Regions from separate parts of the Burkholderia metallica genome, predicted to be linked through region 3. Evidence: riboswitches for the same ligand, from Rfam matches in the RefSeq annotation. Region 3 holds a riboswitch; each other region holds the start of a gene.
What was found. A riboswitch is a leader RNA that binds a small molecule or an ion and turns the genes downstream of it on or off. The one in region 3 is predicted to bind cobalamin.
Positions count from the first base shown of each region.

Region 1: another riboswitch for cobalamin. It lies ahead of WJ16_RS26715 (TonB-dependent receptor domain-containing protein); the one in region 3 lies ahead of cobW (cobalamin biosynthesis protein CobW).
Region 2: another riboswitch for cobalamin. It lies ahead of WJ16_RS30975 (CbtB domain-containing protein); the one in region 3 lies ahead of cobW (cobalamin biosynthesis protein CobW).
Region 4: another riboswitch for cobalamin. It lies ahead of WJ16_RS12630 (FecCD family ABC transporter permease); the one in region 3 lies ahead of cobW (cobalamin biosynthesis protein CobW).

Region 1 is NZ_CP013403.1:1,579,187-1,586,678, forward strand. It holds gene WJ16_RS26700 (Dabb family protein) at 1-491, opposite strand, end outside; gene WJ16_RS26705 (hypothetical protein) at 481-825, opposite strand; gene WJ16_RS26710 (helix-turn-helix domain-containing protein) at 993-2,051, shown strand; cobalamin riboswitch at 2,141-2,333, shown strand; gene WJ16_RS26715 (TonB-dependent receptor domain-containing protein) at 2,685-4,613, shown strand; gene WJ16_RS26720 (YdeI/OmpD-associated family protein) at 4,830-5,399, shown strand; gene WJ16_RS26725 (GNAT family N-acetyltransferase) at 5,497-6,342, shown strand; gene WJ16_RS26730 (LysE family translocator) at 6,453-7,091, opposite strand; gene WJ16_RS26735 (Lrp/AsnC family transcriptional regulator) at 7,207-7,492, shown strand, end outside.
Region 2 is NZ_CP013403.1:2,588,084-2,595,575, forward strand. It holds gene WJ16_RS30955 (purine-cytosine permease family protein) at 1-354, shown strand, start outside; partial or broken gene WJ16_RS30960 (hypothetical protein) at 415-591, opposite strand; gene WJ16_RS30965 (LysR family transcriptional regulator) at 731-1,639, shown strand; gene WJ16_RS30970 (CbtA family protein) at 1,662-2,384, opposite strand; gene WJ16_RS30975 (CbtB domain-containing protein) at 2,398-2,607, opposite strand; cobalamin riboswitch at 2,641-2,778, opposite strand; gene WJ16_RS30980 (histidine phosphatase family protein) at 2,834-3,418, shown strand; gene WJ16_RS30985 (inorganic phosphate transporter) at 3,560-5,152, shown strand; gene WJ16_RS30990 (2OG-Fe(II) oxygenase) at 5,528-6,271, shown strand; gene WJ16_RS30995 (DHA2 family efflux MFS transporter permease subunit) at 6,545-7,492, opposite strand, start outside.
Region 3 is NZ_CP013401.1:1,859,100-1,866,591, forward strand. It holds gene cobA (uroporphyrinogen-III C-methyltransferase) at 1-716, opposite strand, end outside; cobalamin riboswitch at 887-1,124, opposite strand; cobalamin riboswitch at 1,238-1,502, shown strand; gene cobW (cobalamin biosynthesis protein CobW) at 1,823-2,911, shown strand; gene cobN (cobaltochelatase subunit CobN) at 2,918-6,727, shown strand; gene WJ16_RS08315 (magnesium chelatase ATPase subunit I) at 6,724-7,492, shown strand, end outside.
Region 4 is NZ_CP013401.1:2,801,059-2,808,550, forward strand. It holds gene cobD (threonine-phosphate decarboxylase CobD) at 1-392, shown strand, start outside; gene WJ16_RS12605 (cobalamin-binding protein) at 389-1,306, shown strand; gene cobC (alpha-ribazole phosphatase) at 1,412-1,996, opposite strand; gene WJ16_RS12615 (adenosylcobinamide-GDP ribazoletransferase) at 1,981-2,757, opposite strand; gene cobT (nicotinate-nucleotide--dimethylbenzimidazole phosphoribosyltransferase) at 2,747-3,802, opposite strand; gene WJ16_RS12625 (ABC transporter ATP-binding protein) at 3,855-4,673, opposite strand; gene WJ16_RS12630 (FecCD family ABC transporter permease) at 4,670-5,668, opposite strand; cobalamin riboswitch at 5,828-6,079, opposite strand; gene WJ16_RS12635 (ATPase) at 6,234-6,584, shown strand; gene WJ16_RS12640 (cell division protein ZapA) at 6,581-6,895, shown strand; RNA gene ssrS (6S RNA) at 6,977-7,158, shown strand; gene WJ16_RS12650 (EVE domain-containing protein) at 7,229-7,492, shown strand, end outside.

The DNA of each region.
Region 1 (7,492 bases), on a different replicon from region 3:
AGCAGGTCGCCGACGTGCGCGAATTCCTGCTGCCACACGTGCGTCCACGCGCCGGGCGTCACGATCCGGCTCAGGCGCCAGTTGCGGATACCGGGCATGAACGCGGGCATGCGCAGCAGTTCGCGTTCGAGCGCGTCGACCTGATCGGCGTGGGCCTGCGGCCGCACGCGCAGCATCAGCGTGCGCCACACGCCGTCGCGCAGCGCCGGTTCGCGCAGGCCGCCGCCGATCGCGCGGCAGCGGGCGCCGTCGATGCGCTCGATGCCCGGCAGCTGCGCCAGCGCGGCGAAATCCGGTGCGCCTTCGGCCGCCGATTCGTCGCGCAGCACGTCGAGCGTGTAGTCGCCCGCGCCCCAGCTGCCGTCGAGATTGCGCGCCAGCGCCACGCGCCGCGCGCCGGCCAGCGCGCGAGCGGCGTCGCGCAATGCCCGTTCGATCGCGTCGGCGTTGCCCTCCGCCGACACGAATACCCGCGCCGTGTCATGCCGCATCGTCGACCTCCGTCAGTGCGTGCAGCGGCGCGTCGGCGTCCGTCATCACATGGCGGCGGCGCACGTCGCACAGCGCGTCGACGGCCATCCAGAAGCCGGCCACGCCGGCATCCGTCAGCGCGCGCATCCGGTAGTAGGCCGGCGCATCGGCCACGTGCCAGGTCAGCCACAGCGTGCTCGGCTGCCCCGGCACCGCGACGGGCGGCGATACCCAGCGGCCAGCCGCCGTCAGCCCGCGCGCCGCATGGCCCGGCAGATATCGGTCGCGCAGCAGTGCAAGCACGTCGGGAATGCGCTCGGGCGCGAGCGTGATTTCGTCTACGATCTGGATCATTCGCGTGTCGTCCGGGGTCGTTCGTGACTGGGATGCGGGGCCGGCCTACGCCGTTCCGGCGAGGCCGCGGGCGGCCGGCGTGGATAGCATTCTTGCGTGGCGACGGTTTGCGAGCCCCTACCGGCCCGCTCACCCGCCCCTGTCACGACGCTCAGAACGGGAAACTCATGAAACAGCGCGCCATGCCGGCCCGCGGTCGCATCCTGCCGGGCCTCGGCGCGCGGCTGCTGAGCGAACTCTCGCGCAGCGGCGCGCCGCCGGCCGACCGCGATGCGTCGCCGTCGCCACCGACGGCGACGCCTGGCGATTTCGTCGCGCTGTACCGCGAAGCGATCGAACGGCTGGAGGCGCAGGTCGCGCGCGGCGACGGCCATCCGCCGATGCGCAAGCGCGAAGTCGACCTGATGTGCGGCTGCCTGCTGAGTTGCGCGACGCTTGCCGACGCGATCCGCTGTGCGCGCGACTTCTGCGAGATGCTGACGCCGCGCGCCGGTGCGCTGTCGCTCGCCGTTCGCGACGGCCGCGCGACGTTCCGGATGGATTCGCTGCGCCGCACGCGCAGCCCGGCCGCGTGCCTCGTCGACCTGACGGGCCTGTTCTGCTATCTGCAGTTGTTCGGCTGGCTGATCGGGCAGCCGCTGCGGCCGGCCGACGTGTGGCTCGGCCATCCGCACCGCGACGACGCGATGCCGCTGCTCGGGCTGTTCAACGCCCCGGTCGAGGTCGGCCGCACAACCTACGGCTTCGCGTTCGACGCGGCCCGGCTCGCATGCCGCGTGATCCGGCAGCCGGCCGAACTCGACGCGTTTCTCGTCGATTTTCCGTTTCGCCTGATCGATGCGGCGCCGGCGGTCGTGTCGTGGACGCAGCAGGTACGCGGTTTTCTCGATGCGGCGCTCGCGCACGAACAGGCGTTGCCGGCGCTCGCCGCACTCGCCGCGTGGCTCGGCACCAGCGAAGCGACGCTGCGGCGGCGCCTCGCGGCCGAAGGAAGCGGTTATCACGCGCTGCGCGAGCAGTGTCTCGCCGAGGCCGCGCAGCGCCGGTTGCGCGAGTCGGACTGGCCGGTCGCGCGCATCGCCGCGCAGCTCGGTTTCGGCGGCGAGGAAGCGTTCCGCCGCGCCTTCGTCCGGTGGACGGGTGTCGCGCCGAGCCGGTTCAGGCGCGATCGCCAGGCGGCGAGCGGCCCCGTTTCGTCAGACATGACGCGCGACGGTGACGTATGACGGAAAGGATTTCGACCGTTTTTGCCCGGCAATGACGTTTTTTCGCATCCCCGCGCCGCCGGACAATTGACGCGCCGGCGCGCACGCCATTACCCTTGCGCGCTGATGGTTCCCAGGGATGGGATCAAAAGGGAACGCAGGCGAGGCAGGACCTCGAATCTGCGGCTGCCCCCGCAACTGTGAGCGGCGAATCCGTGCCACTGCATGCCACTGGGAAACCGGGAAGGCCGGCGCGAATCACGACCCGCGAGCCAGGAGACCTGCCATCGACCCGAGGTCCAAGCAGCCGCACCGGGCGGGGTGTCCCGATGCGCCAGGCACCGCCATGCGCGGTTGCCCGTTGCATGGACGGCCCGACCTCCGGATCCGCCCGATGTCCACCGTTACCGCATTCGCTTTCGCACCGGAAGCGCCGCGCCGGCACGCTGCCGGCATGCACGGCCCGCCTGCTCGCGCGCGCCGTTCCCTTTCGCTCGCGCCCGCCGGCGTGCGCCGCCCCTGCACCCGCAACGCCCGCGACGGCGGCCGGCACCGGCCGGTCGCGCGATAGCCCGCTCACCGATAACAAAACCGGTGCTGCCCGCTGCCCGCTTTCGATCGGCGCATGCGCAGCCCGACCACGACGACAGCCTCATGAAGATTCGACACCTCCTTGCCACGTCCGCCGCGACCGCACTCCTGTCGCCGCTCGCGCACGCCGCCGGCGACACCGCGGTTTCGCAGCCGGCCCCGGCCGCCAACAATGCCGACCTGCCGACCGTCAACGTGACCGACACGCGGCGGCTGCCCGAGTCGTTCGACCAGCGCTATGCGACGACCCACGTGCTCACGCGTACCGACCTCGACCGGCTGGCGCCGAGCGACCCGAGCATCACGCAGGCGCTCGCGACGCTGCCGGGCGTGACCGTCTCGCAGAACGGCGGCCCCGGCTCGAACGCATCGGTCAGCATTCGCGGCTCGTCGGCAAGCCAGGTCGCGGTGTTCATCGACGGCATCCGGATCGGTTCGCCGACCACCGGCATCGCGCCGTGGTCGGACCTGCCGACCGAAGCGTTCGAACGGGTGGAAGTGATTTCGGGGCCGGCCGCCGCGTCGTTCGGCGCCAATGCGATGGGCGGCGTCGTGCAGCTCTTCACGCGCCGTGCCGCCAACCAGCCGAACCAGACCACCGTGTCGTTCGGCGGCGGGTCGAACAAGACGTTCGACACGCAGCTGCGCACGTCGGGCACCGTGCCGTCGACCGGGCCGCTCGCCGCGCTCGGCGGGCTCACCTACTCGCTCGGCCTGCACACGTACAACACGGCCGGCATCGACGCGACGCGGCCCTTCGCATACGGGCACGAGGCCGGCCGCAACCCGTATCACGCGCAGGACCTCGATGCACGCCTCGGCTACGCGCGCGACAACTGGTCGATCTCGACGTTCGCGCTGTATCACCGGTCCGATCTGTCGTACGACAACAGCGGCTACGCGAACCGCCAGCTCGATCATCAGCTGACGACCGGGATCGCATTCCATCTCGACATCACGCCGGACACGCAGTTCGACCAGTCCTTCGGCTATGCGAACGATCGCGGGTTCCTCTACGCGAGCGCCCCGACCATCCCGACCGACCAGATCGATTCGCAGCGCATCAGCACGTCGACGTCGCTGACGCATCAGGAGCGCGGGTTCCATCTGTTCGGGCTGCCGCTGTCGGGCGAAACCAAGCTCGCGTACGACTTCACGCGCGAGCAGGCGTTCCTGCCGGTCGACATTCCGAACGGCGTGCCGACGCGCAACGACTCCGCATTCTCGCTGCATCAGTCGGCGACGCTCGGCAACGTGACGATGTTCGTCGCGGGACGTCATGAAATCATCGCCGGGCAGTCGGTGAATACGGGCAACGCGGCGCTGTCGTGGGCGATCACGCCGGTGTATACGGCGCGCGTGTCGTACGGCAATGCGTTCAAGCTGCCGACGTTCAACGACCTGTACTACCCCGGCTACGGCAATCCGAATCTCAGCCCGGAGCGCAACACGTCGGTCGAGGCCGCGGTCGATGCGAACACGTCGTACGGCACGTTCACGGCGGCGATCTACGACACGCGCGTCACGAACCTGATCGCGTACAACCCGGCGACGTTCTCGCCGATGAACATCGGCCGCGCGCATATTCGCGGGATCGACCTGTCGTACAAGGGGACGATCGGCCGCTCGACGCCGGTGAGCGTCGCGGTCGGGCTCCTGAATCCGCAGGACGAGACGAACGACTCGTGGCTCAACCGGCGGCCGCGCCAGACGGTCAGCATCAACATCGACCACACGTGGGACGAGCTGCACCTGCATGCGTTGAGCACGGGCGCGTCGCTGCTGTATGGCGGCACGACGTTCGACGATCCGGCGAACTCGACCTATCTGCCTTCGTATCTGACGGTGGGGCTGCGTGCGTCGTACCGGATCAATTCGCACCTGACGGTATCGGCGACCGTGTCGAATCTGTTCGACCGGCAGTACATGACCGCGTACGGGTACAACACGCTGGGGCGCACGGCGTTCGGTAAGGTGAGCTACACGTTCTGACGCGTCGATGGCGGGGCCTTTGGTGCCGTGTGCGGCAAGGTCTTCCGTCGTCGCCGGATGCTTGACACAGGCGATTCCGGTCCAGCCCCGCCGACGGACCCGCGATGCCCCGGGCGGCCGGCCTTCGGCCGCATCACGGACTTCGCCGCCCGTATCGACACTGTTAGACTGCGGACGCTATCCCCGCACATGCACGCAACCCTTCAGGACGGCGACATGACCGAATCCGCTCTAACCTTTGCCAGTCAGACCGAATGGGAAAGCTGGCTCGGTCAAAACGGCGGCGCTTCAACGGGTGTCTGGCTGCGTCTCGCGAAAAAAGGTGCCGATCTGCGCACCGTCACGTACGAACAGGCGCTGGAAAGCGCCCTCTGCCACGGCTGGATCGACGGCCAAAAGCGGGCCGGGGACGACATCTGCTGGCTCCAGCGCTTCACCCCGCGCTCCGCAAAAAGCAGCTGGTCCAAACTGAACACCGACCGCGCCGAAGCGCTGATCGCCGCAGGCAGGATGCGGCCGGCCGGCATGAGCGAAATCGAGAAGGCCAGGAAGGACGGCCGCTGGCAGGCGGCTTATACGTCGGCCAGCAACTCGACCGTGCCGGACGACCTGCAGGCGGCGCTGGACGCTCATCCGAAAGCCGCGAAGTTTTTCGCGACGCTGAACAGCCGTAACCGCTATGCGATCCTGTACCGGATACAAAACGCCAGGAAACCGGAAACCAGGGCGCGCAAGATCGCGGAATTCATCGCCATGCTGACCCGCGGCGAAACCTTCCACCCGTAGCGGGTGCGCGGACGGCGATCTTGCCGAACGCCCGCGCGCCCCGATGCACAGGCCGTCACGTCACGCGCAATCCCGAGCACAGCGACCGAGGTGAACCATGGATCAGGACGAAGACTTCATCGTGCGCACCATGTCGGCCGACGAAGTCGCGATGTCGGTCGAATGGGCGGCCGCGGAAGGCTGGAACCCCGGCCTGCACGATCCGTCGTGTTTCCGGGAAGCGGACCCGGCCGGATTCTTCGTCGGCGTGCTGCGCGGCGAGCCGGTCGCGTGCCTTGCCGCGGTCGCCTACGACGCATGCTTCGGCTTCATCGGTCTCTATATCGTGAAACCCGGATTTCGCGGCCGGGGCTTCGGCATGCGAATCTGGCAGCACGGCATGCGTTACCTCGCCGGTCGCAACGTCGGGCTCGACGGCGTCGTCGCCCAGCAGGCGAACTACCGGAAATCCGGCTTCAGGCTGGCCTACCGCAACATCCGCTATCAGGGGCGCGTGGACGGCATCGGGTGCGCGCACGTGGTGGCAGCAGCCGACGTGCCGTTCGCGCAGTTGCTCGCGTACGATCACCCGTGCTTTCCCGCGGCGCGCGATCGCTTCCTTGCCGCGTGGATCGGGCAACCGGATGCGGTGGCGCTCGCGACGGTCGACGGCGACCGGATCGCCGGTTACGGGGTCGTGCGCCGCTGCCGCGCAGGCTGCAAGATCGGCCCGCTGTTCGCCGACGACGCAGATGTTGCCACCGGGCTGCTTCGCGCGCTCGCGGCGCGCATGCCGGGCGAAACGATCGTGCTCGACGTGCCGGAAACCAACCCCGCTGCTGTCGCGCTGGCGGAACGGCACGGGATGACGAGCGTCTTCGGAACCGCGCGGATGTACACGAAAGACGCGCCGGCGATTGCGATCGATCGCGTGTTCGGCGTGACGTCGTTCGAGCTGGGATGATCGTCGCGAAGCCGGCGGACGGCAACGCAATACCGTGATGGCGGGTGGGCAGGCGGGACGGTCGATGCGATCCGGTCGCCATGCGATATGCGCCGTGCATCGACCGACATCTAGACCTGGATCACACCGCGCACGCCCGCGATCACCTGAATCACGCCGAATACCGCGATCACTGCGGCCGACACGCGCGACAGCCCGTGGATGAACGCGAACGGCATCTTCGTGCGCAGTGCGGCGGTCGCACCGCTCAGGCACAGCCACCACGTCGCGGAACCGGTGAACACGCCGGCGACCATCAGCGCGACGGCCGGCCCCATCGCCCCTTCACCCGCGCCCGACAGCGGGCCGAGCGCCGCGAAAATCCCGACGAACGACAGGATCGTCATCGGATTCGACAGCGTCAGGCCGAACGTGGTCAGGAAATCCCGCAACACGCTCGCACGCGGCACGTCGCGCGGCGCGCGGGAGTCGGCCGGCGCCTGTCGCGCGATGGTCCATGCAAGCCACACGAGGAACGCGCCGCCGCCGATTTTCAGGCCGACGGTGAGCATTGGGAACGCGGTGACGACACCCGCGATGCCGAGCGCGCCGAGCAGGCCGTAGATCGCATCGGCGCATGCGGCGCCGATGCCCGTCGCGAATCCCGCGCGAAACCCGCGGCTCAGGCTGCGCTGAATGCACAGCATGCCGATCGGGCCGACCGGCACCGCGATCGACAGCCCCATCACGACGGACTTGATGAACAGCATCGCCTGCTCCTTGCAACCTGCAACGGGTGGAACAGGCATCGTAGGGAAAATCCCGTCCTCGCTGAATGCGGTTTTTAAGGAAAAATGGTCACTCGACCTTAAAAAATCCGCCGCGATGGACGATCTGGACTGGAAGGTACTGGCGCTGTTGCAGGACAACGGCCGCATCAGCTACACGGAGCTGGCGCGCCACGTGCACCTGTCGGTGCCGGCGGTGACGGAGCGCGTGAAGCGCCTCGAAGCGGCCGGCGTCGTCGACGGCTACACGGCGCGGATCAATCCTGTCGCGGCCGGCTATCCGGTCAGCGCGCTGATCGGGATCACGGTCGCGCAACCGGCGAAAGCCAAATTCCTCCGGCTGCTGGAGACGATTCCCGAAGTCGTCGAATGCCATCACGTGA
Region 2 (7,492 bases), on a different replicon from region 3:
GTCGATTATTTCTTCGTGCGGCGCGGCCACTATGCGATCGCGCATTTCTTCACGCCGAACGGGCTCTACGGCGCATGGCAACCGCGCGGCATCGTCGCGTACCTGGCCGGCTTCGCGGCGATGGTGCCGTTCTTCTACATCTTCGATGCCGACGCGAATCGCGAGGTGTTCGTCGGTCCGTTCGCACGCATGCTCGGCGGCGTCGACATCGCGTGGCTCGTCGGCTTGATCGTCGCGGGCGCCGTGTACGCGCTCCTGTCGCGTTCGCTCGACCTCGACCGCGAACGGCGTGTGATTGCCGAGACACCGTCCCCCGAGACACTCGCCGACACGGCCGCGCACGAGCACGCGTGACCTTCATCAGACCGACGATGTGATCCTGCGTCGGGATGTTCGGCGAGTGGATGTCGGACTCGCCCGCTTCAGGTACTCGCTCCATTGCGCGCGGCGCAGCGGCAACCCTTCGCGCGATGCAGCCTCGTCGATCTGGATCACGCGTACGCCGGCCTTCTCCAGATCGAGCACTTCGTCGCGGATCGCGAGCGCAAGCGGGTAGCACGACACCGGGCGCGGCGGGTCGTCGCGCATGAACGGTCGTGACCGTGCGCTGTCGTCCAGAAGAAACTGGAAGGTCCGGCAGCCACCATAGGGATGTCAAATCATGAAATAAAATGGCATTATTTCGTTCATCCATTAATGTGGCTCATGCGTCTACCGCGGCCCCCTATCCATGCTGGAACGATTCCATCTCGTCGTCATTCGTGAGGTCGAGCGCCAAGGCTCGATGACCGCGGCCGCCAATACGCTGCATCTCACGCAGTCGGCACTCAGCCATACCGTCCGGAAAATCGAGCAGCAGCTCGGTACGCCGATCTGGGACCGGGAAGGTCGCGGCCTGCGGCTCACGCAGGGCGGCCAGTATCTGCTGAAACTGGCGAACCGGCTGCTGCCGCAGTTCGAGCTCGCGGAAGAGCGGATGAAGCAGTACGCAAAGGGGCAGCGCGGCACGCTGCGCATCGGGATGGAGTGCCACCCGTGCTACCAGTGGCTGCTGAAGGTCGTGTCGCCGTACCTGTCGCGCTGGCCCGATGTCGACGTCGACGTGAAACAGCGCTTCCAGTTCGGCGGCATCGGGGCGCTGATCGGTTTCGACGTCGACGTGCTCGTGACGCCCGATCCGCTGAACAAGCCGGGCCTGCGCTTCGACCCTGTGTTCGACTACGAGCAGGTACTGGTGGTCGCCGATTCGCACCGGTTCGCGAATGCCGACTACGTGACGCCCGAGCAACTGACCGACGAGATCCTGATCACCTACCCGGTCGAAACCGACCGGCTCGACATCTACAACCAGTTCCTGACGCCGGCCGGCATCGTGCCGCGGCGGCACAAGTCGATCGAGACGACCGACATCATGTTGCAGATGGTGGCGAGCGGGCGCGGCGTGGCCGCACTGCCGAGATGGCTGGCCGACGAATACGCGGACCGGATGCCGGTCGTGCCGGTCAAGCTCGGCAAAAAGGGAATCGCGAAGCAGATCTTCCTCGGCATCCGCGAAGCGGATGCGTCGATCGACTATCTCGCCGCGTTCGTCGCCCTGGCGCGCGAGTCGACGGCGAGCACGCCGCGCATGCTGCGCTAGCCGCGCTCCGAGCCCATGCGCGTCAGGCGGCGCGCGCGCCGATGCGTTCGCCGCGCGCGACCCATGCACCGAACAGCAGGCCGATCGTCGTCCACATGATCACCTGCATGCCGATGGCCGCCACGCGGAACTTCCACAGCACGTCGGCCGGGAACGCGGCCGGCACTTCGTTGATCGACGGCAGCCCGAACTGCACGGCCGCGATGATCACGATGAACACGAGCCCCGCGACGATCGACGCGTTCCAGTGCCCGAGCTTCGCCAGCAGATGGCGGCGGACGCTCACCGAGAACACCATCGTCGCGATCGAAATCGCGATCATCAGGAAGAACAGGCCGGTGCGATAGCCGATCGTGTCGGGGTCGCCGACCGACGGCGGATTGGCCGGGTATTTGATGTTCGGCACGATCACGAGCGCGACGAACGCGGCCACCGCGAGCCACGCGGCGAGCGGACGTGCCGGCAGGCGGCTGCCGCGCCCGTACGCAAACGCGAAGACCAGCGAGAACAGCCCGCCGAACGCCGCGCCGTAGGTCACGACGCCCGTCAGCAGACCGAGACCGGCCTGCGTGTGGCGGCTGACCAGTTCGGGCTCCGGTGCGTCGCCCTTGGCGGCATCGAGCTTTTCCTCGAAGGAGATGGCCTGATCGACTTGCGGCTCGCCGACGATTCTGGCGAAACCGAACGTGAGAAGACCGGCGGCGATGCCTGCGAGCATCCCGCGCATGAGCAGCTTTCCGACCATCGTATGCTCCGTGTCAGTGGCAGGGAAAGCCGAGCAGATGGCGGCCGTCGTGAACGAATTCGTGAACGTACATGCCCGGCACGAGCGACGTCGCGCCTTGTTCCGCGCCGACGAAATAAAGCGCGAGCAACAGGATCAGGCCGACGAAAACAGCCCACGGCAACAGTTCGCGGACGGGGATGGGGGCCGGCACGACCGCCGGCTTCAGCACTGCTTCGCTCATGGATGCACCTCAGGGGTATCGCGCCCCGACAAATGTTGGATGGGTACGAAGGCAGGTCTGGCTTCCGGGATCATCGATCACCGGTTACAGTGGCGCGACCGCGCCGGATTTGCACCGGCTTCCGCGTTTCGTATCGGGCGAATTGTACGCGCGAACGTTCGCGTATTGAAGCGGCGGCAGGGGGACTGGTGCGTCCGTCCCGGATCATCCGAACACCGACACGAACATGCACGCCACGCTGCGCCTGATCGCACACGCATCGACCCGCGCGATGCGCACCGGCACGTTTCCCGACGACGATCCGCTCGATGCGCACGGGCTCGCCGAAGCCGCTGCATCGCGCGACCGGTGGACGGGCGCCTCCCGCTCGCTGGTGCTGTGCAGTCCGGCCCGCTGTGCGATGCAGACCGTCGATGCGCTCGGGCTGCACGCCGGCGTCGACGACGCGCTGCGCGACATCGACTACGGACACTGGCGCGGCAAGCGGCTGCACGATCTCGCACGCGATTTGCCGGACCCACTGGCCGCATGGATCGGCGATCCGTCCGCGTCGCCGCATCGCGGCGAATCGTTCGACGCCGCCGTGCAGCGGATCGGCGCATGGTTGGACGCACTGCCGCGCGGTCGCGACGTCGTCGCGATCACGCATGCGCCGATCGTCCGTGCGGCCATCGCGCATGTGCGGCGCATGGAGCCGCGCGCGGCCATGCGCGTCGACGTTGCGCCGATGTCGTGCACGACGTTCGCTGCGTCACCGGATGGCTGGACGTGGGCCACACCGGACGACGACCGGCGCGACAGCGACGCGTAAGCCGCCTTTGCGCTCACTGTGTGAGCGCATCGCCGAGTACCTTACACATCCGTAAGGTATACCGTTCGTGGTCCCGACTGTCATCAAACTGACTGCGAGCCGCAGCTAGGATCGGACGCGATTCCCTTACGAGACGCCGTCATGAATCAACCTGCTTCGTCCGCACCGAACCAATCGGGCTCCGTCGAACGCACCCGGCAGATCGGCTATGCCGTGTTCCTGCTGGTGCTCGTGCTCGGCGCCGTCTATATCGCCACGCACCTGATCGACGACCTGTCGCCGGTCCGCGACGCCAAGCTGTTCCCGTACCTGTTGCTCGGCGCGGCATTGCTGATCGCGCTCGGCTTCGAATTCGTCAACGGCTTCCACGACACCGCGAACGCGGTCGCCACCGTAATCTACACGCACTCGCTGACGCCGAACGTCGCGGTGATCTGGTCGGGCATGTGGAACTTCCTCGGCGTGATGGTCTCGAGCGGCGCAGTCGCATTCGGCATCCTGCAACTGCTGCCGGTCGAGCTGATCCTGCAGGTCGGCAGCGGCTCGGGCTTCGCGATGGTGTTCGCACTGCTGATCGCCGCGATCGTCTGGAACCTCGCGACCTGGTATTTCGGGTTGCCGTCGTCGAGCTCGCATACGCTGATCGGATCGATCATCGGCGTCGGGCTGATGAACCAGCTGATGCACGGGCCGTCCGGCACGAGCGGCGTCGACTGGGGCCAGGCGCTCGGCGTCGGCAAGTCGCTGCTGTTCTCGCCGATCGTCGGCTTCCTGTGCGCGGCGCTGCTACTGCTCGTGCTGAAAAACCTCGTGCGGATTCCGGAGCTGTACAAGGAGCCGCCGAAGGACCAGCCGCCGCCGTTCTGGATTCGCTGCCTGCTGATCCTGACCTGCACGGGCGTGTCGTTCGCACACGGCTCGAACGACGGCCAGAAAGGGATGGGCCTCATCATGCTGATCCTGATCGGCACGGTGCCGACCGCCTATGCGCTGAACAAGGCCGTCACGCCGGCCGAAACGCAGACCTTCGTGGCGGTCGCGAACCAGGCCGCCGCGACGTTCGGGAAGTACACGAACGGCGTCGCACCGTCCGCGAACCCGCGCATCGACGTCGAGCGTTACGTACAGCATCGCGAACTGACGCCGGCCGTGATTCCTGCCGTCGCGCAGTTGTCCACGTCGCTCGCGACCGCGGTCGGCGCGTCGGGCTCGATGGCGGCCGTGCCGCAACGCGACGTCGACAACGTGCGCAACACGATGTATCTGGTCTCCGAAGCCATCCGCCTGATCGAGAAATCCGGACACCCCGCGTTCGCAGCCGACGACAAGCTCGCGATCGACAACTATCGCAAGCAGCTCGACCATGCGACAAAGTTCATTCCGACGTGGGTGAAGGTGGCGGTCGCGATCGCGCTGGGCCTCGGCACGATGGTCGGCTGGAAGCGGATCGTCGTGACCGTCGGCGAGAAAATCGGCAAGCAGCATCTGACGTACGGACAGGGGGCGTCGGCCGAACTCGTCGCGATGCTCACGATCGGCGCGGCCGACGTGTACGGATTGCCCGTGTCGACAACGCACGTGCTGTCGTCGGGCGTCGCGGGCACGATGGCGGCGAACGGATCGGGCCTGCAATGGGGGACGGTGCGCAGCCTCGTGCTGGCATGGGTGCTGACGCTGCCGGCGTCGATCGTACTCGCCGGCGCGCTTTATTGGTTGTTCCGGTCGCTGGCGTGACCGGTGACGCGGCGGGTGGCCGGCGAGAGCCGGCTGCTTGCTGCCTGACGCAGAAGATTCGACCTCGCCTTTCTCGCCTTTCCGCCTTTCCGCCGTTCAAACTTGAGCGGCATCTCGGGACTACGCGGCCCATGCTTCTCTGCTTCTCCACCTCGACGCGTCGAAGCATCCGGTGCGCCCGTGCCATCATGAGCACTCACCGTCTTCTTTTCCCGAATTGAAGCGCAAGATCTGGAGCGCGCCGGTGCGTGGACATCCGTAGACTGGGCTCATCGACACTTACCGTGGGCTCAACCGCGCAGACGACGTGGCCGAAGCATTTCGCACGGTTGCACGACTGCACGGCGCCCCATCGCTGACGAACGAGGTACGCCCGTGAACATAGCCGACCTGCAACCTGCCGTCGAATCGCTCGATATTGCGCAACGCGTCGACACGATCGACTGGACGACCGTCGCTACCGATCTCGATCGCTACGGATGCGCGCGCGTGCCGGGCCTGATGTCGGCAAGCGAGTGCGCGGCGCTCGCGTCGCTCTATCCGCGCGATGCGCTCTATCGTTCGCGCGTCGTGATGGCGCGACACGGGTTCGGTCGCGGCGAATACAAGTATTTCGCGTACCCGCTGCCGGCTGTCATCGCCGAGCTGCGTGCGACGCTCTACCCGCACCTCGCGCCGATCGCGAATCGCTGGAACCAGGCACTCGGGATGGACGTCCGCTATCCGGCGGACCACGCGACGTTCGTCGACCGCTGCCACGCGGCAGGACAGACGCGACCGACACCACTGATCCTGCAATACGGTCCCGACGACTACAACTGCCTCCACCAAGACCTGTACGGCGAGCATGTGTTCCCGCTCCAGGTCGCGATCCTGCTGTCGGAGCCGGGCCGCGATTTTACCGGCGGCGAATTCGTCCTGACCGAACAACGGCCGCGTATGCAGTCGCGTGCGGAAGTCGTGCCGCTGACACAAGGCGACGCCGTCATCTTCGCCGTCCATGGCAGGCCCGTGCAGGGAACGCGGGGCGTCTATCGCGTCACACTGCGCCACGGTGTCAGCCGGATCCGGAGCGGCCACCGCCATACGGTCGGCATCATTTTCCATGACGCACAGTGACGGTGATCGGGACGAGCACGACGCTGTGATGCCATCCGTCACACCGGCGGATTCGAGCGAGAAGAACTGCACATCCGACGTGCCAATCGCGTGATCGATCAGGACGCTTCGCGGATAGACATCATTACGCGATCAGTTCACTCCCCCGCTGTGACAGATAGCCGTTTCCGCTTCCCTTCGGAGCATCGCCGCACGACGGATCCCCGTTTCAGGCAAGTGACGTCGAGCCGAAACATTCACCTGTCGCAGCACAAAATCGACGTGAACCCCGGCCTATCCGCGCGCGACATTTGCCCGCAGCCGGTCGCCCGCATCGGAGGCAAGACGTGCGTAGCCCGGCAACGTCAGCAATGCGAGCACGCCCGCCCCGACGAACGCCCAGCGGAAATCGTCAAGTACGTAGTGCATGCCGACCGCATCGCCACGCACCAACGCCGCGAGTCGCAGCGACAACGCTCCGAACGCGATGCCCATCCCGATCGTCATCTGCTGCGCCGCGCTCCAGAGCGTGCTGGCTGCGCTCGTCTGCTGAGCCGGGATATCCGCATAGGCCAGCGTCGCGAGTGTCGTGAACTGCATCGATCGGGTCAGCCCATAGACGAATACGACGAACAGCGTGATCGCCAACGGCGTCGACGCAGTCAGCCAGCCACACGCGATCGTGAAAAGGCCGACCATCGTCACGTCGACGAGCGCAACGCGCCGAAAGCCGAAGCGATCGAGAATCCACGACGTTCCCGCCTTCATCCCGAGATTGCCGAGCGCGCTCGCCAGCAGCAGCAGGCCGGACTGGAACGGCGACAACCCGAAGCCGATCTGGAACAGCAGCGGCAGCAGGTACGGCACGGCATTGATGGCCATCCGCGTGATCGAACCGGTGACCACCGTCACGGAGAACGTCGGCACCTTCAACGTCGTGAAATCGAGCAGCGGATGCGCGCAACGTCGCGCATGCCACCACGCGACGATACCGAACAGCACACTCGCGCCCACCAGAAGAGCCGCGCGCGTGAAGTGAACGTCCTGCTGGCCGGCCGCTTCGGTGCCGATCAGCAGACAGGTCAGCGCGCCCCCTGCGAGCACGAAACCGACCCAATCGAGCGGCCGTTGCTCGTCGGCCCGTGTGTTCCGGACGATCAGCCACGTGCAGACCAGTGCGGCAAGGCCGAACGGGACGTTCAGCAGGAAGATCCATCGCCATGACGCATAGGTGGTGATGAA
Region 3 (7,492 bases):
GGATCGTCGGCGAGCGCCGCGACGCGGCCGATCACGACGATGGCCGGTGAGCCGATGCCGGCCGCGCCGATGCGCGCGACGAGCGTATCGAGCGTCGCGAGTACGTGACGCTGTTCGGGGCGCGTCGCATGCTCGATCGCCGCGCACGGCGTGTCGCCGGGCAGGCCGCCAGCACGCAGCGCCGCTGCGATCGTGTCGAGCCGGCGGATGCCCATGTAGATGACGATCGTCATGCGGGTGGCCGCGAGCGCGCGCCAGTCGGGCTCGTCGGCGCCCGCGCCGTGGCCCGTGACAAAGATCACGCCCTGCGCGTCGCCGCGCTGCGTGACCGGAATGCCGAGTGCGGCCGGCGCGGCAATGCCCGCGGTGACGCCGTTCACGACCTCGACCGGGAATCCCGCCGCGCCGAGCGCCGCGAGCTCCTCGCCGCCGCGGCCGAACACGAACGGATCGCCGCCCTTGAGCCGCGCGACGCTGCGGCCCGCGCGCAGGTGCGCGAGCATCGCGGCGACGATCGCCTCCTGCGGCGTCGACGCATGACCGCCGCGCTTGCCGACGTACTCGATGTTCGCATCGGCACGCGCATGGCGCAGCACGTCGGGATTCACGAGATCGTCGACGAGCAGCACGTCCGCCGCGCCGATCGCGTGCACGGCCTTGAGCGTCAGCAGGTCGGCGTCGCCGGGGCCGGCGCCGACGAGCCACGCGCGGCTCATCGGGCGCGGCACGGCGCGCACCGTGTCGAAACAGTGGAAAAGGGCAGGCGGGCGGCACGGCGGCGGCCAGCTAGGAAGTCACGCATCACGGATCGAGCGAAGCCCGCGCGAACGCGGGCGGAAGGCGCACCCCATCCGTTCCCCGCGGATCGGGCGTTCGGCGAGCGTCGGGCTCGCCCCTTGCGTCGGCCGGTATCCGGGCTGGCCGCTTGCCAGGCCGCGGCCTTCCCACCCGGCTGAAGGGCAGTGGCATCGTGGGCGGCACGGGCGCGTGCGCGGGGAAGCGCGTCGCGCGGGCGGCGTACCGTTGCGGGGACAGCACAGGCCGGGCGGGGAGCCGCCTCCTGTTTCCCGTTTAACTGCGGGCGCGGAATGCGCCTGCGAGCACCGAACGCGGCGCATACGATAGCACAGCGATCCGCCCGCGCGAACCGCCGCGCGTGGCCTGCGACGCGGCGCGACGGCCGTGCCGGATGCGGCCCGGCGGCCCCGTTCGCCTTGACGCTCCCCGCACCGCCGCCTACACTCGCACGCGTTTTGGTGCTCGCGCGCGCCGCTCCGGTGCGCGCAGTTAAACGGGAAACAGGGAGCCTGCCTGCGCCGCAGTCGAGCCAACCTGTGCTGCCCCCGCAACGGTAAGCGAACGCGTCGCGCGCAAGCGCCACGCAACGCCGCTTCGCCGCATGCCGATGCATGCGGACGACCGCCACTGGATGCCGCGCGCATCCGGGAAGGCGAAGCGGCGTGTTCGTCAGCCCGGATACCGGCCCGAACATTGGGGTACAGCGCCGCGGGGAGGCGGCGCATCGTCCACGGCCGCAGCAGGCCCGACGCCCGCGCGTTGCACGCTGCCTCCGCCGATCTGCCGCCGCGCGAGCGCGCGCCGGCCGGCGCGGCGAACGGCAGGCAGCGCGAGCCGGGCCGGCGGCAGCCGTGTTGGCATTCACGATGTCGACCGTTCGCAAGGAAGCACCATGTCCGATTCGTCGTTCCGCCCGTGCCGCGGCTGTCCGCGCGGCGGCATGCGCGCGATCCGCCAGCCGAACTGCCACGCCGCCCTCGACGCGACGATCCCGCGCTGATCCATTTCCGACACAGGACCTACCATGACCCTACGCAAGCTTCCCGTCACGATCGTCACGGGCTTTCTCGGCAGCGGCAAGACGACGCTGATGCGCCACATCCTGCAGCACGCCGAAGGCCGCCGCATCGCGGTGATCGTCAACGAATTCGGCGAACTCGGCATCGACGGCGAAATCCTCAAGGGCTGCGGCATCGGCTGCGAGGATGCCGACGGCGCGCAGGGCGAAGCGTCGGGCCAGCTGTACGAACTCGCGAACGGCTGCCTGTGCTGCACCGTGCAGGAAGAGTTCTATCCGGTGATGGAGGCGCTCGTCGAGCGCCGCGCGGACATCGACCACGTGCTGATCGAGACGTCGGGCCTCGCGCTGCCGAAGCCGCTCGTGCAGGCGTTCAACTGGCCGACGATCCGCAACAGCTTCACGGTCGACGCGGTGGTGACCGTCGTCGACGGGCCGGCGGCCGCGAGCGGCCAGTTCGCGGAAAACCCGCAGGCCGTCGACGCGCAGCGACGCGCCGACCCGAACCTCGATCACGAATCGCCGCTGCACGAACTGTTCGCCGATCAACTGTCGTCCGCCGATCTCGTGATCGTGAACAAGGCCGATCTCGTCGGCGACGCGCAATTCGCGCAGATCGAAACCGCGATCCGCGACGAGATCCCGCCGCAGGTGAAGATCGTGCGCGCGACGCGCGGCGAACTCGATCTCGCGATGCTGCTCGGGCTCGAATCGGCATCGGAAGAAACGATCCACCTGCGTCACGATCATCACGGCTCGGCCGACGACGGCGATCACGACCACCATCACGACGATTTCGACTCGGTGGTCGTGTCCGGCGACGCCGGCACGCGCGAAGCGACGATCGCCGCGCTGCAGCGCGTGGTCGAAGCGCACACGATCTACCGCGCGAAAGGCTTCGCGGCGCTGCCCGATGCGCCGATGCGGCTCGTGATCCAGGGTGTCGGCCGCCGCTTCGACAGCTATTTCGACCGTCGCTGGCAGGACGGCGAAACGCGCGCGAGCCGCTTCGTGCTGATCGGCGAGGATCTCGACGCGGCCGCGCTGCAGCGTGCGTTCGACGCCGCTTGCGCGGCCGAGCCGCAACAGGCGTAACGGACGATGCATCTCCTGCGCACCACGCCGGGCGGCTTCGTCGACGATACGCAGGGCGTCGTCCGGATCGATCAGCAACCGGCCGACATCGTGATCCTGAGTTCGGCCGACACGACGCTGTCGCTGCTCGCGAGCGTCGTGCCGCGGCTGCCGGCCGGTTTCCCGAGCGTGCGGCTCGCGAACGTCACGTTCCTGCGGCAGCCGGCGTCGGTCGATTTCTATGTCGACGACGTGCTGCGGCACGCGAAGGCGGTCGTGATCGACCATCTCGGCGGCGAGGCGTACTGGCCGTACGGGATCGAGCAGGCCGTGTCGCTCGCGTCGAAGCGCGGGCAGCAGCTCGCGATGTTCTCGGGCGACCTGCAGGAAGACCCGAACCTCGTCGCGAAGAGTACCGTCGCGCCCGACCTGTGCCGGCTGTGGTGGCGCTATCTGCGCGAAGGCGGCGTGCACAACGCCGACGCGCTGCTGCGCAGCATTGCGTTCCACACGCTCGGGTTCGGCGACGCCCCCGAACTGCCGCGCCCGCTGCCGGCCGCGGCGCTGTATCACCCGGCGCGCGACCGCGCGAGCGTCGACGACTGGCGGCCGCGCTGGACGCCCGGTGCGCCCGTCGTCGCGATCCTGTTCTATCGCGCGCACTGGCAGGCCGCGAACACGGCCGTGTTCGACGCGCTGGCCGATGCGCTCGTCGAGCAGGGGCTCAATCCGCTGCCGATCGCGGTCACGTCGCTGAAGGACGCGGTGAGCCGCGAAGTCATCACGCAGCTTTGCGACACGCACGAGGTCGCGCTCGTGCTGAATACGACCGCGTTCGCGGCCGGCGCGATCGACAGCCCCGAACACGACGTGCTCGCGGGCGACGCGCCGGTGCTGCAGGTGATCCTGTCCGGCGGCAATCGCGACGCGTGGGTCGCCGACAACCAGGGGCTGCATGCGCGCGACATCGCGATGCACATCGCGCTGCCCGAGGTCGACGGCCGCATCGTCACGCGCGCGGTGAGCTTCAAGGGGCTCGCGTGTCGCTGCCCGCATACCGAAGTCGACGTCGTGCGCTACCAGCCGGACGCCGAGCGGATCGCGTTCGTCGCGGCGCTCGCGCGCGGCTGGTGCCGGCTGCGCACGCTCGACAACGCCGACAAGCGCATCGCGCTGATCCTCGCGAACTATCCGCAAAGCGAAGGGCGGATCGGCAACGGCGTCGGCCTCGACACGCCGGCGTCCGCGCTGCGCGTGCTCGCGGCGCTGCGCGACGCGGGCTACGCGGTGGCCGACCTGCCGCCCGACGGCGACGCGTTGATCGCGCGCCTCACCGAAGGCGTGACCAACGACCCGGCCGTGCACACATTGCGCCCCGCGTTCCAGAGCTACCTGCTGGCCGACTACGTCGCGCGTTTCGCGCGGCTGCCGGCGGCGGTGCGCGATGCGCTGAACGCACGCTGGGGTCCGCCCGAAGCCGACCCGACGCTGCGGCAAGGCCGCTTCACGATCGCCGGCTGGCGCGCGGGCAACGTGTTCGTCGGCATCCAGCCGTCGCGCTCGCGCGGCGAGAACGACTACGCGAGCTACCACGATGCGGATCTCGTGCCGCCGCACGCGTATCTCGCGTTTTATTTCTGGCTGCGCGATGCGTACCGCATCGACGCGGTCATCCATCTCGGCAAGCACGGCAACCTCGAATGGCTGCCGGGCAAGAGCGTCGCACTGTCCGACGCGTGCTGGCCCGACCTGACGCTCGGGCCGTTGCCGCACCTGTATCCGTTCATCGTCAACGATCCGGGCGAGGGCAGCCAGGCGAAGCGCCGCGCGCAGGCCGTGATCGTCGATCACCTGATGCCGCCGCTCACGCGCGCGGAAAACTACGGCCCGCTGCAGGATCTCGAACGGCAGGTCGACGAATACTACGAAGCGCTGATGGTCGATGCGCGGCGCGCGAAGCTGCTGCGCAAGACGATCCTCGCGACGATCGCCGAGCATCGTCTGCATGACGAACTGAGCGTGTCGCCGCCGCTCGATACGGGCGACGAAGATGCGCTGCTCACGCGCGTGGACGCATGGCTGTGCGAACTGAAGGAAGCGCAGATCCGCGACGGGCTGCACGTGTTCGGCCTGTCGCCGGCCGATCGGCAGCGCCGCGACACGCTGCTCGCGCTCGCGCGCTTTCCGGTGGGCGACGGCAAGGGCGGCCGCGCAGGGTTGATCGGTGCGCTCGCGCGCGATCTCGCGCTCGGCGACGACTTCGATCCGCTCGCGGCCGACTGGGCCGCGCCGTGGGTCGGCCCGCGCCCGGCGATCCTGCAGGCGCTCGACGCGTCGCCGTGGCGCCATGCGGGCGATACGCGCGAGCGGCTCGAACGGCTCGCGCAGCAATGGCTCGACGCGCTGTGCGCGGCGGACGATGGCGACACGGGCGCCGACGCGACGCCTCCCGGCGAATGGCAGCACACGCTCGCCGTGATCGAACGCGTGCGCGCGACGCTGCTGCCCGCGCTCGACGCGTGCGGCGGCGAGGAAATGCGCCAGCTGCTGCGCGGGCTCGACGGCCGCTTCGTGCCGCCGGGGCCGAGCGGCTCGCCGTCGCGCGGCCGCCCCGACGTGCTGCCGACCGGCCGCAACTTCTACTCGGTCGACACCCGCGCGGTGCCGACGCAGGCCGCGTGGTCGCTCGGCCTGAAATCCGCGCAGCAACTGATCGAGCGCCACCAGCAGGATCACGGCGACTATCCGCGCGCGATCGGGCTGTCCGTCTGGGGCACGGCGACGATGCGTACCGGCGGCGACGACATCGCGCAGGCGTTCGCGCTGCTCGGCGTGCGGCCGAAATGGGCGCACGGCAGCCACCGGGTGACCGACTTCGAGATCCTGCCGATCGAGATCTTCGACCGGCCTCGCATCGACGTGACGCTGCGTGTGTCGGGCTTCTTCCGCGACGCGTTCCCGAACCTGATGCACCTGTTCGATGCGGCCGTGCAGGCGGTGGCCGCACTCGACGAGCCCGAGGCACTGAACCCGATCCGCGCGCGCATCGAGCGCGAACGCGCAAAATGGATCGCGCAGGGCGTCGCGCCGGACGAGGCGCGGCGCCGCGCCGGCTGGCGCGTGTTCGGCGCGCGGCCGGGCAGCTACGGCGCGGGCTTGCAGGACCTGATCGACCAGCGCCGCTGGCAGACCGACGCCGACCTCGCCGACGCATATCGCCAGTGGGGCGGCCACGCGTATGCGCAGAACAGCGCGGGCGACGCGGCGGCCGACGTGTTCGGCGAGCGGCTCGCGACGATCGACGTCGTCGTGCAGAACCAGGACAGCCGCGAGCACGACATCCTCGATTCGAACGACTACTACCAGTTCCAGGGCGGGATGACCGCGGCCGTGCGGCATCTGTCCGGGCAGCAGCCGAGCCTCTACCACGGCGACCACGCGAACCCGGCCGCGCCGAAGATGCGCACGCTGCGCGAGGAAATCGCGCGGGTGATCCGCTCGCGCGTGATCAACCCGAAATGGCTCGACGGCGTGAAGCGCCACGGTTACAAGGGCGCGGCCGAAATGGCCGCGACCGTCGATTATCTGTACGGCTACGACGCGACCGCGCGCGTGCTGTCCGACCACCAGTACGCGCTCGTCGCCGACGCCTACCTGTTCGACGATGCGACCCGCGCGTTCCTCGAACGGTACAACCCGAAGGCGCTGCACGGCATCTGCGAACGCTTCGTCGAGGCGATGCAGCGCGGCCTGTGGCAGCAGCCGGGCGACTATCGCGAACGGATCGAAGCGGTCTGGTTCGCGAGCGAACAATTCCAGGAAGGAGGACGGCGATGACCGGTCCGACGACGCACCGCGCCCGCGCGGTTTTTCCGTTTGCGGCGCTCGTCGCGCAGGACGCGCTGCAGCAGGCGCTGCTGCTCGCCGCGATCGACCCGTCGCTCGGCGGCGTGCTCGTGAGCGGGCCGCGCGGCACCGCGAAGTCGACCGCCGCGCGCGGCCTCGCGGAGCTGCTGCCGGAAGGGCAGTTCGTCACGCTGCCGCTGTCGGCGAGCGACGAACAGGTGACGGGTACGCTCGATCTCGCGCACGCGCTCGCCGAAAACGGCGTGCGCTTCCAGCCGGGCCTCCTGGCGCGCGCGCATCTCGGCGTGCTGTATGTCGACGAGGTGAACCTGCTCGCCGACGGGCTCGTCGATACGCTGCTCGACGTCGCCGCGAGCGGCGTGAACATCGTCGAGCGCGATGGCGTGTCGCATGCGCACGACGCGCGCTTCGTGCTGATCGGGACGATGAATCCCGAGGAAGGCGAACTGCGGCCGCAACTGCTCGACCGCTTCGGCTTGATGATCGAACTGGAGAACTGCTTCGACGCCGCGCAGCGTGAGCGGATCGTGAAGGCGCGGCTCGCGTTCGATCTCGATCCGGATGCGTTTCGCGCGCGTCATGCCGCCGCGCAGCGCGCACTCGGCGACCGGATTCACGCAGCGCGCGCACGGCTCGCGGCGCTCGATTTCGACGATGCGGTTCATGCGCGCGTCAGCGCGCTGTGCATCGACGCGGCCGTCGACGGGTTGCGCGCCGATCTCGTGATGCTGCGCG
Region 4 (7,492 bases), 940 kb from region 3:
TGCTCGCCTGCCCCGACCGGATCGTCGCGCTGCGCGACATGCTCGGTGCGTGGACGGTCGGCGGCCCCGCCCGCCACGCGGTCGCCGCCGCATTCGCCGATCGCGCATGGCAGGCCGCCGCGCGCGAACGGCTCGCGGCCGACGGCGAACGGCTGGCCGCGCTGCTGCGCGCGCACGGCTTCGCGGTTCGCGCGACACCGCTCTTCAGCTGGACCGACGATCCGCGCGCCGCGGCGCTGCATGCGGCGCTCGCGGCACGCGGCATCTGGACGCGGCACTTCCCGACGCCGTCGAGCGTCCGTGTCGGCCTGCCGGGCAGCGAAGCCGAATGGCAGCGCCTGGGCGACGCGCTCGCACACTGCGTGCCGCTGCTGCGACAGGAATCCGCATGAATGCGCGCATGATTCGCCGGCTCGCGCCGGTCGCGATGCTGACCGCTCTCGCTCACGCACCGCTCGCCCACGCCGATGTCGCGGCGCGCGACGACACCGGCAATACCGTCACGCTGGCGGCGCCCGCGCAACGCGTGATCAGCCTCGCTCCGCACGCGACCGAACTGATCTACGCGGCCGGCGGCGGCGCGAAGCTCGTCGGCACCGTCACGTACAGCGACTATCCGCCCGCCGCGCAGGCCATACCGCGCGTCGGCGACAACAAGGCGCTCGACCTCGAGCGGATCGCCGCGCTGAAGCCCGACCTGATCGTCGTCTGGCGGCACGGCAACGCCGAGCGGCAGACCGACGCGCTGCGCGCGCTGCACATCCCGCTGTTCTTCAGCGAGCCGAAGCATCTCGACGACGTGTCGTCATCGCTGCGCCGGCTGGGCACGCTGCTCGGCACGCAAGCGGCTGCCGATGCGGCCGCGGCCGCCTATGCGCGCGACATCGCAGCGCTGCGCACGCGTTACGCGGCGAAAGCGCCCGTGACGATGTTCTTCCAGGTATGGGACCGGCCGTTGATGACGCTCAATGGCGCGCACCTGATCAACGAGGTGATCGAGCTGTGCGGCGGCCGCAACGTCTTCGCGTCGCTCAAGCCGCTCGTGCCGACCGTCACCGACGAGGCCGTGCTCGCGGCGAATCCGGAAGCGATCGTGACGACGAGCGCCGGTGCGACCCGTTCGAACGAACCGCTGCCGAGCCTCGCGCGCTGGCGCGCTTGGCCCGCGCTGACGGCCGTCGCGCGCAACAACCTGTTCGCGATCGACGGCGATCTGCTGACGCGGCCGTCGCCGCGGATCGCACAGGGCGCGGCCGCGCTGTGCGAAGACCTCGATACCGCACGGACCCGGCGGCAGGCGCGCTGATGTCCGGCTGCTTGCGCGTTCGTCGCGCGCCGGTGCATGCTGCGCCCAGTGCACGACGCGAGAGCTGCTACACGCAGCGTCGTTCGCATGCTCGCGCCGTTGCGCCTATTCGTCCCAGTGCACGACGTCCCACGTTCGCGTGTCGCCATCCGCGCGCAGCCAGACGATACCGCCGGTCGGCACGGGCCGCGACAACAGCGTATCGAGCGGCACGCGCAGGACATGCGATGCAAACGCGCGGATCACGCCCGCGTGCGTGACCGCCCATTGCGGGCGGCCGAACCGCGCCACCGCATCGGCCTGCCGCGCGATCCGCGCGGCGAACCGCGCCACGCTTTCGCCGCCATGCGCGCACGCATGCATCAGGTCGGCCGCCCACGCGTCGAGCGCCGCGCGGCCGATATCGTCCCAGCGTTGCAGTTCCCACGCGCCGAAATCCATCTCCTGCCAGCCCGCATCGCACCGCAGCGGCACGTCGCATGCGTGCGCGAGCCGTTCGGCCACCGACGCGCAGCGTGTCAGCGGGCTCGTCCAGACCTGTTCGGGCAGCGGTGCGCGGCAGGCCGACAGGCGCTCGCGCACGGCCTGCGCGCCGGCGCCGGCCGAGGCGGCGAGCGGCACGTCGCTGCGTCCATAGCAGATGCCCGGCTCGACGCCGACGGCCGGATGACGGATCAGGACGACGTCCATCCGAGCACCACGAGATAAATCGCCAGTTCGCACAGTTGCTGCGCGAAGCCGAGACAATCGCCCGTATAACCGCCGATCCGCTTCACGAAATAGCGGGCGGCCCACGCGCGCACGAGCACGAGCGCGACACATGCGACGACACCCATGCGCCAGTCGGGCCAGAACAGCCACGGCAAGCCGAAGAGCGCCGCGACGCACGCCGCGCGTGCGCCCAGCCGTTGCGCGACCGGTTTCGCCTTGCCTTCCGGCCGCACGTAGTCGAGCGTCATCAGCAGGCTCACCGCCGCCGCGCGGCTCGCCGCGTGCGCGGCGATCATCGTCCATGCGGCGCGCAGCGGCAGCATCGACGCAAGCGCCTGCCACTTCAGTCCAAGCGAGATCACGAGCGCGACCGCGCCGAACGTGCCGATCCGCGAGTCGTGCATGATGCGCAGCACGTCGTCGCGCGTATAGCCGCCGCCGAACGCATCGCAACTGTCGGCCAGGCCGTCCTCGTGAAAGGCGCCCGTTGCGAGCAGCGTGGCGGCCATCGACAAGCCGACCGCGATCGACGACGGCAGCGCGCGCAGCGCGACGAGATAGACGAGCGCGCCCCATGCGCCGACCCATGCGCCGACGAGCGGGAAATAGCGTGCGGCCTGGTCGAGATCGCCTGCCGCATAGCCGATCGAGCGCGGCACGGGCACGCGCGTGAAGTAGCCGAGCGCGACGAAGAAGTAGCGCAGTTCGGCCTTCACACCGCGCGCGCGATCAGGCGTCACGATTGTCGACGCCGGCGGATTCGAAGCTCGCCATTTCCGTGAGGAACGCGGCCGCCGCGCGCACGAGCGGCAGCGCGAGTGCTGCGCCGGTGCCTTCGCCGAGCCGCAGGTCGAGCGCGAGCAGCGGCTTCGCGCCGAAATGTTCGAGCATGCGCCGGTGGCCGGCCTCGTGCGACGTATGCGAGAACACGCAGTAATCGCGCACGCCGGGCGCGATGCGCTCGGCGACGAGCAGCGCGGCGGTCGCGATGAAGCCGTCGACGAGGATCGTCATCCGCGCGCTCGCGGCCGCGAGATACGCGCCCGTCATCATCGCGATCTCGAAGCCGCCGAACGTCGCGAGCACGTCGAGCGGCGCGATCGCGTGCGAGTGCTTGACGAGCGCGCGGCCGAGCACCGCGCGCTTGTGCGCGAGGCCCTGATCGTCGAGGCCCGTGCCGCGCCCGACGCAGGCGTCGATCGGCACGCTCAGCAGGCGGCTCATCAGGCACGCGGCCGACGACGTGTTCGCGATCCCCATCTCGCCGAAGCCGATCACGTTCGTGCCGAGCGACGCATGCAGGCGCACGCGCGCCGCGCCGGCGGCGAGCGCCGTCATCGCGTCGTCGCGCGTCATCGCCGGCTCCATCGCGAAGTTGCGCGTGCCGCGCGCGACCGGCAGCGACACCAGCCGGTCGGACAGCGGCAACGGCGACGCAACGCCCGCATCGACGATCTCGAGCGTGCACTGCGCGACACCCGAGAACGCGTTGATCGCCGCGCCGCCCGCGAGGAAGTTCGCGACCATCTGCGCGGTCACCGCTTGCGGATAGGGACTCACGCCCTCGGCGGCAATCCCGTGATCGCCCGCGAACACGATCATCACCGGACGCTGCACGACCGGCCGCTCGGTGTGCTGGATCAGGCCGATCTGCAGCGCGATCGCCTCGAGGTGGCCGAGGCTGCCGGGCGGCTTGGTCTTGTGGTCGATCACGTGCTGCAGGCGCTTGCGCAACGCGTCGTCGAGCGGCGCGATCGCGGGCGGGAAAGGGGTCGGGGTCGTCATCGAGAAGCCGGGTCGTTGGCGCGGCAGGCGCCGCGCATCGAAAAAGGAAACGTCATTGTCGCTCGGGCCACGCCGGCAGCAGCGCATCGCGGCCGTTCTCGCGGATCAGCACGAGCGGATAGCCGAACGCATCGCTCGCGCGCTCGGGCGTCAGCACGTCGTGCACCGGGCCGGCCCACGCGTGGCCGCGGCCGTCGAGCAACAACGCATGCGTCGCGAAGCGCCGCGCGAGATTCAGATCATGGCATGAGAACAGCACCGTGCGCGGGCCCGTGTCGAGCCACGCGGCCAGCGCGCTCAGGCAACCGATCTGGTGATGCAGGTCGAGATGCGCGAGCGGCTCGTCGAGCAGCATCAACGGCGCGTCCTGGCACAGCGTCGCAGCCAGCGCGACGCGCTGCCGCTCGCCGCCGGACAGCGACAGCACGTCGCGCGACGCGAGCGCGCTCAGGTCGAACGCCGCCAGCGCGTCGCGGGCGGCCGCGCGGTCGCCGTCGCGCTCCCAGCCCCAGCCGCCGAGATACGGAAAGCGGTTGAGCAGCACCGTGTCGAACACGGTCGCGCTGAAGGCGTCGTGCAGTTGCTGCGGCATCAGCGCGCGGCGCTGCGCAAGCTGCGCGGGCGGCCATGCGGCCAGCGGCCGGCCGTCGATCTCGACCTGTCCGCCGGCCGGCGGCTGCAGCCCCGCCAGGGTCGCAAGCAGCGTCGTCTTGCCCGCGCCGTTCGGCCCCGCGACGCACCAGATCTCGCCGGGACGAAACGCCCCGTTGAAGCCGTCGAGCAGCGTGCGCGCGCCGGCCTTCAGCGTCAGGTCGACGGCCGCGTAACTCGTCGGGCCGCCGGCAGCGGCAGGCAGTGCGGCGCGCGTCATCGCATCGGTCTCCTCAACAACATCCACAGGAACACCGGCACGCCGATCAACGCGGTCATCACGCCGACCGGCAGTTGCGCGGGCGCGATCGCGGTGCGGGCGAGCAGGTCGGCCGCCATCACGCCGCCGCCGCCCGCGAGCATCGCAGCCGGCAGCAGCATCCGCTGGTCGTTGCCGAACGCGAGCCGCAGCGCGTGCGGCACGACGAGGCCGACGAAGCCGATCGTGCCGGCCGTCGTCACCGCGGCCGCGGCGGCCAGCGACGCGACGAGATAGATCCGCACGCGCAGCCGCGCAACGGGCACGCCGAGCGCGAGCGCGGTCGCGTCGCCGCGCAGCAGCACGTTCAGTTGCGGCGCGGCCGGCAGCGCGACGCAAGCGGCCAGCAACAGCGCGCCCCACGCGAACCACGGCGCGCTCACGCCGTTCAGGTCGCCCGTCAGCCAGAAGATGATTCCGCGCAGCCGTGCATCGGGCGCGAGCGACAGCAGCAGCGTGACGAGCGCGCCCCACCCTGCCGCGATCACGACGCCCGTGAGCAGCAGCCGCGGCGATGCGTCGCGCGCGTCGCCGCGCCCCAGCTCGCGGCGCGCGAGGCCGAGCACGAGCGCGACCGACACGAGCGAGCCGGCGAACGCCGATGCGTCGACGAGCCACCATGCGCCGCCCGCGATCATCGCGACGAGCGCGAAGCCCGCCGCGCCGCCCGACACGCCGAGCACGTACGGCTCCGCGAGCGGATTGCGCAACAGCACCTGCAGCAGCGCGCCGGCCAGCGCGAGCAACGCGCCGCATGCAAAGCCCGCGAGCGCGCGCGGCAGGCGCAGCGTGCGGACGATGTCGGCGAACAGCGCGTCGCCGCCATGCGGCACGAGCGACGCGAGCGCCTGCCACGGCGACATCGGTACGCTGCCGATCGACAGCGACGCGACGAACAGCAGCGCGACCGCGGCGGCCAGCGCGCCCCAGATCGCGGCGGCGCGTGCGGCGCTCATGCCGCGCACGCCGCCGCCCACGACGTGCGGCGCGCGCGCTTGCGACGGGCGGCCGGTCGTGACGTGAACGTCGCGCGGACGATTGGGGTCAGCATCGAAGAAGATTCCGTGAAGCGTGGCGCGCCCCGCCTCCCCGCGGGCCGCGCGTCATGAAGCCCGTGCGGGCTCCCCGTCTCGGCCGGTATCCGGGCTGGCGGCGGTCCGGCTCGCCTTCCCGCGCGATGACGCGCAGTGGCCCGCGTCGCGCGTACGACACCTGTACGCGAAACGCGCCCGAGCCGGCCTGCGTCACCGGACGCGGCCGCTTACCGTTGCGGGGGCAGCGCAGGTTGGCGGGCGTCCGGCGCCCACACCCTGCTTCCCGTTTAACCGCGCGTTGCACGCGCGAGCACCGAGGCGGCGCCAGTTTAGGAGCGGGTCGCGCGAGCGTCAAGGAAGCGTCCGGACACGCACGGCAAGCGCCGATTCGCGGCAAGAAGCCGGGGTGTTACGACTGGAAACGTTACAGATGTCGGATTGCGCGTTATTCCGCGCTAAAATGCTGGGTCTTTAGAGGACGCAGCAAATGCTCAACGAACTCGAAACCCTATCTCAAAATATTGGCCGTCTGATTTCGCTGAACAAGCGCTATCACTCGGAACGGCTCGCGCTCGAGGAGCAGGTCGCGCAAATGCGCGCGGAAGCGGACGCCGTCCGCGCGGAACTCGAGCAACTGCGCGACGAGCGCAATGCGCTCGCGGCCGAGCGCGACACGCTGTCGGCGAAGATCGACGACGCCCAGGTGAAACTGAACGCGATCCTCGAAAAACTGCCGCGCTCGAAAAGCGCGGAGCAGGCCGACAACCAGCTCGACCTGCTGGATGCGCAGGCGGGTGCGGATGGCGATGACGCGGCCAGCCACGGAGAACATGCATGAGCACCAAGCAGATCGAAGTCTCGATTCTCGGTCAGGCCTATCGGCTCGCCTGCTCGGCCGAGACCGAAGCGGCGCTGCTCGAAGCGGTCGCGCGTGTCGACGCCGAAATGTCGAAAATCCGCTCGAACAGCTCGGTGCGCGGCACCGATCGCATCGCCGTGATGGCGGCGCTGTCGCTCGCGTCCGAATTGCTGCGCCTGCAAACGAGCGTGCGGCACGGTGAAGCATTTCCGGCGGAGGAAATCCGTCGTACAATGCACCAGATGAACGAACAGCTCGGCGCGGTGCTCGCACAGCACGAAACCCAGTAACGTTTCAGTCGATGCGTCGATTCCCCTTGATCTCGGCGATCAACGGTGGTCAAATTGGCGCATCGAATCACAGTTCAGTCAGCTTCCCTGCCTGGTTCGCCAAGGTCATATATTCCTTGAACCAATGCCATGTGCACGGTTGCGGAAATTTGTAGCACGGGCGCGCGCGTCACTCTGTCTGATGTACCCGAAGTGCTGCTAACTGCGACCAATTCTGAACCTCAGGTTCAGGATGCCGGCCTAGCGGCCAAGGCGGGGGCCTATCCAACGGCATCGGGCGGAGCCCGGTGCCGTTTTCTTTTGTAGCAGCCCTTTCTGCGTCGATCACGATCCATGCAATACTGGCTGATGAAGTCCGAACCGGACGAAGCAAGCATCGATGATCTCGCCAACGCACCGCAGCGCTCGCTGCCGTGGACCGGCGTGCGCAACTATCAGGCGCGCAATTTCATGCGCGACACGATGAAGATCGGCGACGGCGTGCTGTTCTATCACTCGAGTTGCGCCGAGCCGGGCATCGCGGGCCTCGCCGAAGTGTCGTCGACGCCCTACCCCGATCCCACGCAGTTCGATCCGAAAAGCCCCTATTACGATCCG